DNA from 2 places in the Pedococcus sp. 2YAF34 genome. Region 1 is predicted to be linked to the other one. Evidence: predicted binding sites of a transcription regulator. Region 1 holds the regulator's gene; the other holds the start of a gene.
What was found. The regulator Rex, encoded in region 1, represses fermentation and respiration genes when NADH is low (regulators of the CRP and FNR family bind a similar motif). The targets are predictions, from matches to a motif close to CTTGTGAANNNNTTCACAAG.
Positions count from the first base shown of each region.

Region 2: the regulator Rex is predicted to act here: its motif matches at 4,040-4,059, upstream of edd (phosphogluconate dehydratase).

Region 1 is NZ_JBFRFA010000014.1:386-6,473, forward strand. It holds gene AB4Z02_RS09540 (sigma-70 family RNA polymerase sigma factor) at 1-807, opposite strand, end outside; gene AB4Z02_RS09545 (glutaredoxin family protein) at 907-1,182, shown strand; gene AB4Z02_RS09550 (redox-sensing transcriptional repressor Rex) at 1,386-2,075, shown strand; gene AB4Z02_RS09555 (glutamyl-tRNA reductase) at 2,072-3,382, shown strand; gene hemC (hydroxymethylbilane synthase) at 3,379-4,470, shown strand; gene AB4Z02_RS09565 (uroporphyrinogen-III synthase) at 4,467-6,088, shown strand, end outside.
Region 2 is NZ_JBFRFA010000007.1:129,894-135,981, reverse strand. It holds gene AB4Z02_RS06245 (NYN domain-containing protein) at 1-584, opposite strand, end outside; gene AB4Z02_RS06240 (MFS transporter) at 628-1,905, shown strand; gene AB4Z02_RS06235 (oxygenase MpaB family protein) at 1,912-2,817, opposite strand; gene AB4Z02_RS06230 (hypothetical protein) at 2,819-3,214, opposite strand; gene pdxH (pyridoxamine 5'-phosphate oxidase) at 3,262-3,942, shown strand; gene edd (phosphogluconate dehydratase) at 4,120-6,000, shown strand; gene eda (bifunctional 4-hydroxy-2-oxoglutarate aldolase/2-dehydro-3-deoxy-phosphogluconate aldolase) at 5,997-6,088, shown strand, end outside.

The sequences.
Region 1 (6,088 bases):
GGCCAGCTCCCGGTGCAGGGCGCGGACGGCGCGCAGCTGGAGCTGCTTGACGGCACCCTCGGACTTGCCGAGGACCTTGGCGGTCTCGGCCAGGGTCAGCCCCTGCAGGAACCGCAGGACGACACACTCGGCCTGCTCGGGCTTGAGGTTCTTCACCGCCGTCAGCAACCGCTCGTCGCGCAGCCGCTCGAGCACCTCGTGGTCGGGGGCTGCCTCCACCCGGGTGTCGGCGTCGAGCATGTCGGCCGTCGTGACCTCCATGCGGAAACGCGCCGACTTGGCGTTGTCGGTGATCAGGTTGCGCGCGATGGTGATGAACCAGGCGGCGATGTCCCGGCCCTGCCACGAGAAGGAGTCCATGCGTCGCAGGGCGCGCAGGAACGTCTCGGAGGTGAGGTCCTCCGCGAGCTGCTGGCTGCCGACGCGCACGTAGACGTAGCGGTAGACCACGTCGACGTAGCGCTCGTAGAGCATCCCGAACGCCTCGGAGTCACCGCGCTGGGCGAGGTCGACGAGGGCGGAGATGCGGACGAAGTCCTGCGGCGCCTCGCCGGGGGCGAACCCGGCACGCGCGGCACGGCCACCGTCGGCGTCACCCGGTCCCGAGCCGCCGCTCGAGCCCCGGCCGGAGCCGTCGAGGGTCCCGGCGTCGCCGGCGATGCTGAGGACGAGGCGCAGCGAGTCGAGGAACTGCGCTGTCGCGGCGCCCATGCCGTGGTCTGCCGTGACGGTCACCGGCTGCGACAGCCGGATCAGGGCGTCACTGAGCCCCGCGAACGGCTTCGCGGCACGACGACGTGGGCGCATCCTGATGGGGGACCTCCTGGCGGGACAGTTTCGCCGATCTCGCGCCGTTTGTCAGGAGACCCACGTCACACCCCGGACACGTCCGCCTACGCTGGTGGGGTGCCCGAGCACCTACCCGACCCCCGCACCGCGGACGCGGCGCCCCGCATCCGCATGCTGGGGCGCCCCGGGTGCCACCTGTGCGACGAGGCGCGAGCCGTGATCGCGAGGGTCGCGGACGAGCTGGGTGTCGGGTGGGAGGAGCAGTCGGTCGTGGGTGACCGGGCTCTCCTGGAGCAGTACGGCGAGCAGATCCCGGTGACCTTCGTGGACGGCCTGCAGCACGACTACTGGCGCGTCGACGAGGCCCGGCTCCGGGCGGCGCTGCAGGCCTGAACCGCCGCAGCGGGGGACGCCGTTCGCGTCCACGGCCGGCGTCGCTCGACCCCTTCGGTGACCTGGGTCACAGGCGCCGTCACCACCCTTCGGGACGGCCGCTTGTGACTTTGTGCATCCGTTCACAAAAGCGTAATCTGCCGTGGGCAGCCCGCATCAGCCAGGTGCGGACCCTGTGGGTCGAGAAGGAGCCGGAGAAGACGTTGTCCGCCGAACCGAGCGCTCGTCGGGGTATCCCCGACGCCACGGTGGCCCGGCTGCCGGAGTACCTGCGTGCCCTCACCGGGCTCGCCGAGCGGGGGATCACCTCCGTCTCCTCCGAGGAGCTCGCCACCGCCGCCGGCGTACGCAGCGCCAAGCTCCGCAAGGACCTCTCGCACCTCGGCTCGTACGGCGTGCGCGGCGTCGGCTACGAGGTGGACCACCTCGCCTACCAGATCTCGCGCGAGCTCGGCCTCACCCAGGACTGGCCCGTGGCCATCATCGGGATGGGCAACCTCGGCCACGCGCTCGCGGCGTACAGCGGCTTCGCCACGCGCGGCTTCCGCGTCGTCGCCCTGCTCGACCAGGACGCCAGCCTGCACGGCCAGGAGATCGCCGGCATCGCGGTGCAGCCGATGGACACCCTCGACTCCCTGGTCAGCGACGAGGGCCTCGCGATCGGCGTCATCGCCACCCCCGCGGCCTCGGCGCAGGGCGTCTGCGACCAGCTCGTCGCCGCCGGCGTCCGCTCGATCCTCAACTTCGCGCCGTGCGTGCTGGTCGTGCCGGAGGGCGTCGACGTCCGCAAGGTCGACCTGTCCACCGAGCTGCAGATCCTCGCCTTCCACGAGCAGCGCAAGGCGCTCGCGGCCCAGGGCGCGCTCGACGTCGCGGCGGTGGTGTCCGGGTGAGCCTCGTCGTCCTCGGCCTCTCGCACCACACGGCGCCGCTGTCCCTGCTCGAGTCGATGTCCCTCGACCCGGCCGGCCGCCACCGCCTGGCCGCGGGCCTCTTCGCGCGCGACAACCTCTCCGAGGTCACCGTGGTGTCCACCTGCAACCGCACGGAGGTGTACGCCGAGTCCCTCACCTTCCACGGTGCGGTCACCGACATCACCGACGCGCTCACCGAGGTCACGGGCGTGGGCCGCGAGGAGCTGCGCGAGCACCTCTACGTGCACTACGAGGACCGCGCGATCGCGCACGCGTTCACGGTCGCCTGCGGGCTCGACTCGATGGCCGTGGGCGAGGCGCAGATCCTCGGCCAGATGCGCACCTCGCTGCGGGAGGCCCAGCGCGCCGGCCACGCCGGGTCCTCGCTCAACACCCTCTTCCAGCAGGCGCTCCGCGTCGGCAAGCGCGCCCACACCGAGACCGGGATCGACGCCGTGAGCGTCTCGCTGGTCGAGGCGGGCCTCGCCCGGGCCGAGCGCGACCTCGGGCCGCTGGACGGGCTCGACGTGCTCGTCGTCGGCGCCGGGGGCATGAGCTCGCTGGCCGCCACCACGGTGGCCCGCCGCGGCGTCCGCTCGCTGGCCATCCTCAACCGCACCCTGTCCAAGGCGACCCGCCTCGCCGAGCGCACCGGCGGCACGGCCAGGCCGCTCGACGAGCTGGGCCCCGCCCTCGCGGCCGCCGACGTCGTCATCTCCTGCACCGGGTCCACCGGCGTCGTGGTCAGCCTCGCCTGTGCCGCCGACGCCCAGGTCGCCCGTGGCGGCCGCCCGCAGGCCTACGTCGACCTTGCCCTGCCCCACGACGTGGCCCCCGAGGTCGACTCCCTCAACGGTGTCAGCCTTGCCGGCCTCGCCTCGCTCGGGGAGGACCTGTCCGGCGGGAAGACCTCCAGCGAGGTGCAGCAGGTGGCCGACCTCGTCATCGGCGAGGTGGCCACCTACCTCACCTCCCGTGCCGCCGAGACAGTCGCGCCGACCGTTGCCGCGCTGCGCTCGCACGCCGCCGACGTGGTCGCCGGCGAGCTCAGCCGGCTCGACCAGCGCCTGCCCGACCTCGACGACACCTCGCGGGCCGAGGTGCAGCTCGCGGTGCACCGCATCGTCGAGAAGCTCCTGCACACCCCGACCGTGCGCGTGAAGGAGCTCGCCGTCGGCGGCCAGGGCGACGGCTACGCCCAGGCGCTGCGCGAGCTGTTCGACCTCGGTCCGGGCGAGGCGGCCACCGCCTCCGTCCCGCCGCCCAGGACGGGGGGTATGCCGTGAGCACCGCGACCTCGCCCCTCACCCTGCGCCTCGGCACCCGCCGCAGTGCGCTGGCCACGACCCAGTCGAGCTGGGTCGCCGACCGCCTGCGCGCCCTCGGCCACACCGTCGACCTGGTCACCATCGTCACCGAGGGCGACACGTCCACCGAGTCGCTCGCCAGCCTCGGCGGCACCGGTGTCTTCGCGGCAGCGCTGCGCCGGGCCCTGCTCGACGGCGAGGTCGACTTCGCCGTGCACTCCCTCAAGGACCTGCCCACCTCGCCCGAGCCCGGGCTCACCGTGGTCGCGGTGCCGGGGCGTGAGGACCCGCGCGACGTGCTCGTCGCCTCCGGTGGCCGCACGCTCGGCGAGCTGGGGGAGGGCGCCGTCGTCGGCACCGGGTCCCCGCGACGCGTCGCCCAGCTCGCGGCCCTCGGGATGGGCCTGGGCTTCAAGGACATCCGCGGCAACGTCGACACCCGCATCTCGATGGTGCACGACGGCGCCCTCGACGCCGTCGTCCTCGCCAGGGCCGGCCTGGCCCGGCTCGGCCGGCTCAACGAGGTCACCGAGGCGCTCGACCCGCTGCAGGTGCTCCCGGCGCCCGGTCAGGGCGCCCTCGCCGTCGAGTGCCGCACCGACGACACCGTGACCCGCGAGGCGCTCGCCGTCCTCGACGACGCCGACACCCGGGCCTGCGTCACCGCCGAGCGCGCGCTGCTCGCCGCCCTCGAGGCCGGCTGCTCCGCACCCGTCGGCGCCCTCGCCGAGGTCGTCGACGGCGAGGACGGCCTCGAGCTGTCGCTGCGCGCGTTCGTCGGCAGCGTCGACGGAGCCGTCGACCTGCGTCGCTCGCTCGTCGGCCCCGTCACGGACGCCGAGTCCCTCGGCCACCGGCTGGCCGCCGTGCTGCTCGAGGACGGCGCCGACCTGTTGCGCGGGCCCGAGGAGCGGCCGCCCGCCGCCGACGGGCCGTCGGCCGTGGACGCCATACGGGAGCACACCGCCGACAGCTGGCCCCCCGACCCAGCCGGGGCGAACGGAACTCATCCGCTCGCCGCCCCCGACCGCCGCCCAGAACACGACAGCACGGAGCGTGCCACGTGAGCCCCACGCGCTCGACCCAGCCCACCAAGCCCACCACCCGCCAGCCCGGCCGCGTCGCCTTCGTCGGCGCCGGCCCCGGCGACGCCGGCCTCATGACCGTGCGCTCGCTCGAGCTGCTCGCCAGGGCCGACGTCGTCGTCATCGACCAGGTCGCCCGCGAGTCCGTCGTCGAGCGCTACTGCCGCGCCGACGTCGAGGTCGTCGACGCCGGCCACGGCGACCACGGCCAGCCGCTGACCCACGCCATGCGGGCCAAGCTCGTCGTCAAGGCCGCGAAGGGAGCCCACGGCGGCCTCGTCGTGCGGCTCATGGATGGCGACCCTGCGACCTTCAACGGCCTCGCCGAGGAAGCCCTCGCCTGCCGCAAGGCCGGTGTCGGCTTCGACATCGTCCCCGGCGTCAGCGCCGTGTCCGCGGTGCCCGCCTACGCAGGCATCCCGCTCACCTCGAGCAGCTCGCCCGCCGTCCACGTGATCTCGGCCAACGACCGGTCCGTCGACTGGACGGCCTCGGTCGCCGAGTCGGTGACCGTGGTGCTCCTCGGGGCGCCCGAGGACCTCAGCGGGGCGCTCGCCAAGCTGCTGGCCGCCGGCCGCGCCGAGTCCGCCCCGGTCGCGCTGACCGAGCGGGGCACCACGATCCGCCAGTCGACCCGGGTCACCACGCTCGGCGAGGTCGCCAAGGTCATGAAGACCGTGGAGTTCCCGGCCCTGGCCGTCGTCGGCTCCACCGTGGCCCTGCGAGAGGAGCTGTCGTGGTTCGAGACCAAGCCGCTGTTCGGGTGGAACGTCCTGGTCCCGCGCACCAAGGAGCAGTCGGGCTCGACGATCTCGCGCCTGGAGTCCTACGGCGCCACCGCCGAGGTCGTGCCGACGATCAGCGTCGAGCCGCCGCGCACGCCCCAGCAGATGGAGCGTGCAGTCAAGGGCCTGGTGACCGGTCGCTACGAGTGGATCGGCTTCACCTCCGTCAACGCCGTCAAGGCGGTCCGTGAGAAGTTCGAGGAGTTCGGGCTCGATGCCCGCGCCTTCGCCGGGCTCAAGGTCGCCGCCGTCGGCGGGGTCACCGCCGAGGCGCTGCACGAGTGGGGCATCGTCCCCGACCTCGTGCCGTCGGGTGAGAAGTCGGCCAACGGGCTGCTCGCCGACTGGCCGCCGTTCGACGAGGTGCTCGACCCCATCAACCGGGTCTTCCTCCCGCGCGCCGACATCGCCACGGACACCCTGGTCGCCGGCCTGCAGGCCTCCGGCTGGGAGGTCGACGACGTGACGGCCTACCGCACGGTGCGGGCCGCCCCGCCGGCGGCGCCGATCCGTGAGGCCATCAAGGGCGGGCAGTTCGACGCCGCGGTCTTCACCTCGTCCTCGACGGTGCGCAACCTCGTCGGCATCGCCGGCAAGCCGCACCCGTCGACGGTGATCGCGTGCATCGGGCCGGCGACGGCCAAGGCGGCCGAGGAGCACGGCCTGAGGGTCGACGTCCTTGCCCCCGAGGCCTCCTCGGACGCGCTCGTCGACGCCCTCGCCGACTACGGCCTCGGGCTCGCCGTCGCGGCCGCCGAGGCCGGCGAGACGGTCGTGCGGCCGAGCGCCAAGAAGTCCTCGTCGCGCCGCCGCGC
Region 2 (6,088 bases), on a different contig from region 1:
TTCGTGGACGACTTGCTCGAGGCGGCGGTCGACCTGCCGGCCGCGGGAGCAGCGCCCTTCAACGGCGCCTCCACGGCGGCCTTGGCCTTCCCCTTGCCGGTCGTGGGGGACGGCTCGGTCGCGTCGCCGTTCGAGCCGTCCTCGTCCTGCTCGGTCATCTGGTCGAGCAGCAGGAACTTCGTGCAGGCCGACTGGAACGCCTCGGGCGTCTTGGTGTCGCCGAAGCCGTAGACCTGGGCGCCCTTGGCCCGCAGGTGCATCACGAGCGGCGTGAAGTCGGCGTCGGACGACACGATGCCGAACGCGTCGGGGTGGTCGGTGTAGAGCAGGGCCATCGCGTCGACGACCATCGCCATGTCGCTGGCGTTCTTGCCGCGGCTGTAGTCGAACTGCAGCATCGGCAGGATCGCGTTGGGGTGCAGGACCTCGGTCCACGGCCGGAGGCTGGCCTTGGTCCAGTTGCCGTAGGCGCGGCGGATGCTGGTCTCGCCGTACTTGGACAGCTCGCTGAGGATGACGTCGAGCTTCTTGGCCGACGAGTTGTCCGCGTCGATGAGCAGCGCGATGCGCGCACGGGCTTCCATGGCGGCGACGCTACGGCACGGAGCGCGACGTAGGGTCCGTGTCGTGCCGCTTCTGCTCGACCTCGCCCCGCTGCGGGAGAACGCGCCGTACCGGCGTTTGTATGCAGGGTTCACGCTCTCCAACGTCGGTTCGCAGCTGGCGGTGGTCGCCATCGGCCTGCAGGTCTACGACCTGACCCGGTCGACCGCCGCGGTCGGCATCGTCGGGCTCTGCGCGCTCGTGCCGTTGGTCGTCATGGGCCTGTACGGCGGCACCCTCGTCGACCACTTCGACCGCAGGGTCGTCGGGATGGTGGCCCAGGGCGTCGCGTTCGCCACGAGCATCCTGTGCGCCCTGCAGGCGTGGCTCGGCAACACGCAGGTCTGGGTCCTCTACCTGCTGGTCGCCCTGTGGAACGGTGCGTTCGCCGTCGCGTCCCCGGCGCGCAGCTCGATCTACCCGCGCATCCTGCGTCGCGAGCAGCTGCCCGCGGCCAACGCCCTGTCGGTCTTCGCGATGAACGCATCGATGACGGTGGGCCCGCTGCTGGCCGGTGTCCTCGTCGACTGGGGAGGGTTCAAGGCGGCGTACACGACCGACGCGGTCATCACCACGGCTGCCCTCTGGGGCCTGGCCACCCTCCCGTCCCTGCCGCCCGAGCCGCCCGCCGACGGCGCCGCACCCACCCGGCCCGGGCTGCGGTCGGTGCTCGACGGGTTCGCGTTCCTCGGCACCCGGCCCAACGTGCGCATGACGTTCGTCGCCGACATCGCCGCCATGCTGCTGGCCCAGCCGCGGGTGCTGTTCCCGGCTGCCGGCGCGGTGATCTTCGGCGGTGGAGCCAAGACGGTCGGAGCGCTGTCGGCGGCGGCGGCGGTCGGTGGCATCGGGGCGATGTTCTTCTCGGGTCGGCTCGGCCACGTCCGCCGGCAGGGCCTGGCGATCCTCGTCGCCGTCGTCGGCTGGGGCTTCGCGATCGCCGGGTTCGGGGCCGCGATGCTCGCCGCCGGTGGGGTCGTGAGCCGGGGTACGGCGCTCTGGCTGGGCCTGGTCGCCATGGCCGTCGCCGGCGGCTCCGACTCCGTCAGTGCGGTGTTCCGGACGACGATCCTGCAGTCAGCCACGCCGGACCACCTGCGGGGCCGGTTGCAGGGCGTGTTCATCGTGGTGGTCGCCGGCGGCCCGCGGCTCGGGGAGCTCGCGGGCGGGTTCCTGTCGACCGGGGTGGGGGAGGCGTGGACCGCGGTGATCGGCGGGCTCGCCTGTGTCGTTGCGATCGGTGTCCTGGCGCGGGTGCAACCGGGCTTCCTGCGCTACGACGCCCGCCACCCCACGCCGTAACCGCGCTCAGCTCGCGGCGTCGCGCTGCTCCAGCGCTCGGCGGCGAACGTCGTCCGGGTCGTGCATGGCCCACCGGACCGTCGCCGTGGCGACCCCACCCAGGGGACGGCCGAGCACGCGTTCGGTGACGGGGAGATAGGGGAGCCGGAGCGGGCGGCGGGCCCACCACGGGAGCATCGACACCGCGCCCGCGGCCAGGGCCGAGTACCCCGCCCGCGCCGCGAGGGGCAGGGGCGGGTGCACGAGCAGGAAGCGCGCCGCCTCCCGTGCCGCGGGCGTGGACTCGAGCTCGGGGCGGTAGTCCTCGATGACCTGGCGCAGCGCCGCGACCGTCCTCGGCGGGTCGACCACACCGAGTGCCTGGGCGACGACGCAGCTCTGGTCGACGTACCGGTCGGCCTCGGCGTCGGTCAGCGGCTCGACGGCGTAGCGCTGGTAGGCGGTGAGGAAGCTGTCGGCCTCGGTGACGTGCACCCACTTGAGCAGGTGCGGGTCGCTCGCGGCGTAGGGGCGCCCGTCGGGAGCCTTGCCGCGCACGCGCTCGTGGATGCCGCGGATGCGTGCGATGAGGGCCTCGGCGTCCTCGATGGTGCCGAAGGTGGTCGTCGCGAGGAACTCGCTGGTGCGCTGGAGCCGTCCCCACGGGTCGCCCTTGTACCCGGAGTGGCCCGCGACCCCCGCCATCGCCAGCGGGTGCAGCGACTGCAGGAGCAGGGCCCTGATGCCGGCGGGGAACATCGAGGCGTCGGCGTGGACGCGCCAGATCGGGTCGGCGGGGGTGAACCAGCGCGGGCCCTCCGCGCCCCAGATGCGCTCGGCCTTGGTGCGGGCGTCGTCGCCGGCGACCTTGGAGCGCAGGGCATGGGCGAGCTGGCGGCGGGCGCCGTTGGTCACCGGGTCGAGGACGGACACCTCAGTGCGCGCCGCGTCGCCGCGGGATCTGCTTGAGGCGCTCGGCCGGGGAGGGCAGGTCGGCGGGACGCACGCGCGTCGACAGGTCGCTGTTGGCGATGAGCTCGGGGATGGGGGTGGCGGTGCTCGGGTGCGTCGCGATCGGGTCGTCGCCGGCGAACACCACCCAGACGGCCTCGCCGTGGTCGGCCCGCGGGTCGAACGTCTTCAGGACCGACCCCTCGCGCACCGTGCTGGCGTGCTCGATGGCCCGCCGCTTGGCCTTCTGCCGGTCGATCGCCTTCTGCGCCGCGGCCATGGCGGGCTCCCTGGCCTGCTGCGCGAGCACGATGGCGTGGGGGCCGTACTTCACGCCCCAGCGGACGACCTTGCCGACGGCCTTGCCGGTGCCTGGCATGGGTGACTCCTGTCGCTGCTGTCTTTCCCTCACCCTAATCTCGGGGCATGACAAGTGCGCGGCGCGTGGACTACACCGGCGAGGGTCTCTCCGAGGAGCAGGTGGCGCCGACCCCTTGGCAGCAGGCGCGGCTCTGGGTGGAGGAGGCCATCGCGCGCCAGGAGGCGCAGGGTGACGTCCCCGAGCCCACCGCCATCTCCGTGGCCACGGTCGACGCGGCCGGGATGCCCAACGTCCGCACCGTCCTCATGCGCTTCTTCGACGACCGCGGACCGGGGTTCGTCACCGCGACCACCTCCGCCAAGGGCCAGGAGATCGCGGCCACCGGTGGGATCGCCGCCGCCCTCACCTGGCCGTCGATGTTCCGGGCCATCCGCTTCCGCGGGCAGGCGCAGGCCCTGACCCGCGAGGAGGTGCAGGGCTACTTCTCCTCCCGCCCGTGGGCCTCGCGCATCTCTGCCTGGGCGTCGCAACAGTCCCAGCCCGTCGAGGGACGGGCTGAGCTCGAGGCCGCCTACGACCGGTATGCCGTGCAGTACCCCGACCACGGGCACCCCGACGACGTGCCCGTCCCCGACTTCTGGGGCGGCTGGCGGGTGGCCTGCGACGAGGTCGAGTTCTGGGGCGGGCGCCGCAACCGCCTGCACGACCGGCTCGTGTTCACCCGGACCGGCAGGGGAACGCTGGACGACGCAGCCAGCTGGACCCTGTCGCGCCGCCAGCCCTGACGGGCACGAGCACGGCGAACCACGGGCTGAGACGACCCTGAACCCCGTCGTCCGCATGGCGGAACGCCGTGGTGGAGGGCCGGCAGGCGCCGCCACACTTGTGAAGGAGATCACACGCGCACGCCAAGGACGTCGTTCGCGCGGTCCATCACCTGACCGCCGAACCCCAGGAGCCCCATGGCCCCCGCCCTGCACCCCGTCGTCGCCGAGGTCACCGCACGCCTGACCGAGCGCAGCCGAGCCAGCCGCACGGCATACCTCCAGCGCCTGTCGCACGCCGCCTCGGAGCTCAGCCTGCGCCCGGCACGCACCGACCTCGGCTGCTCCAACCTCGCCCACGCCGTCGCGGCCTGCGGCGGCAGCGACCGCACCACGATGGCCGCCGACACGGGTGTCAGCCTCGGGATCGTCACGTCCTACAACGACATGCTGTCCGCGCACGCGCCGTTCGAGCACTACCCGCAGGCCATGAAGCAGACGGCTCGCGAGGTCGGCGCCGTGGCGCGCGTGGCCGGCGGTGTGCCAGCCATGTGCGACGGCATCACCCAGGGGCGGGCGGGTATGGAACTCAGCCTGTTCAGCCGCGACGTCATCGCGATGTCGACGGCGATCGCGCTGTCGCACGACGTGTTCGACGGCGTCCTCATGCTCGGCGTCTGCGACAAGATCGTCCCCGGCCTCGTCGCGGGTGCGCTCTCGTTCGGGCACCTGCCGACGGCGCTCGTGCCGGCCGGCCCCATGGCCAGCGGTCGCTCCAACGCCGAGAAGGCCGAGACCCGCAAGGCGTTCGCCGCCGGTGAGGCCGGCCGCGACGAGCTGCTTGCGAGCGAGGTGGCGTCCTACCACTCGCCCGGCACGTGCACGTTCTACGGCACCGCCAACTCCAACCAGATGCTCATGGACGTCATGGGCCTGCACCTGCCCGGGGCCGCCTTCGTGCACCCCGACGACCCGGTGCGCGACGCCCTGACCGACGCGACCACCCGCCGTGTCGCCGAGATCGCCGCGTCGGAGCAGCCCTACGGCATCGGGCAGGTCGTCGACGAGAAGTGCGTCGTCAACGGCGTCGTCGCCCTCCTCGCGACCGGCGGCTCGACCAACCACACGATGCACCTGATCTCGATGGCGGCCGCCGCGGGCATCGACCTGACGTGGGAGGACTTCGACGACCTGTCGGCCGCCGTCCCGTCGGTCGCGCGGATCTACCCCAACGGCACCGCCGACGTGAACCACTTCCACCAGGCCGGTGGCACACCGTTCCTCGTGCGCACCATGCTCGACGCGGGGCTGCTGCACGAGGACGTCCTCACGCTCGCCGGGCCCGGCCTGCGCCTCTACACGCGCAAGCCCGAGCTGGTCGACGGGGGGCTCGAGTTCGTCGAGGCCCCGGCCGAGTCGCTCGACCCGTCGGTCCTTCGTCCGGCGACCGACCCGTTCGCCGCCGACGGCGGCCTGCGGGTCCTGCGTGGCACCCTCGGCCACGCCGTCATCAAGGTCTCGGCCGTCGCCGACGAGCACAAGGTCGTCGAGGCGCCCGCGCGCGTCTTCACCGACCAGGTTGGTTTCCTCCAGGCGTTCTCCCGCCGCGAGCTCGACCGCGACGTCGTCGTCGTCATCCGCGAGCAGGGACCGAGCGCCAACGGCATGCCCGAGCTCCACGCGCTCACGCCCTCCCTCGGCGTCCTGCAGAAGCGCGGCCACGCCGTCGCCCTGGTCACCGACGGCCGCATGAGCGGGGCGTCCGGGGCCATCCCGGCCGCGATCCACGTGACCCCCGAGTCGGTCCACGCCGGCCCGATCTCGAAGATCCACGACGGCGACGTCATCCGCGTCGACGCCCGCACCGGCCGGCTCGACGTCCTCGTCGACGACGCCGAGTTCGCCGCCCGGCTGCCCGCCCAGCGCGTGAGCGACGAGTGCGTGGGTACCGGGCGTGAGCTGTTCGCGCCGATGCGCGCCGCCGTGGGCCGCGCCGACGAGGGCGCCCACGTCTTCGCCGGCCTGGGGCGCCAGTACGACCACACCACCGCCGCCGTCACCGCCGAGGAGACCCGATGACCCCCGCGACCGCCCCTGTCGCCAAGCCCGTGATCTCGAGCGAGGCCGACCTGCTCGACCTCGCCCCGGTCGTCCCCGTCGTGGTCGT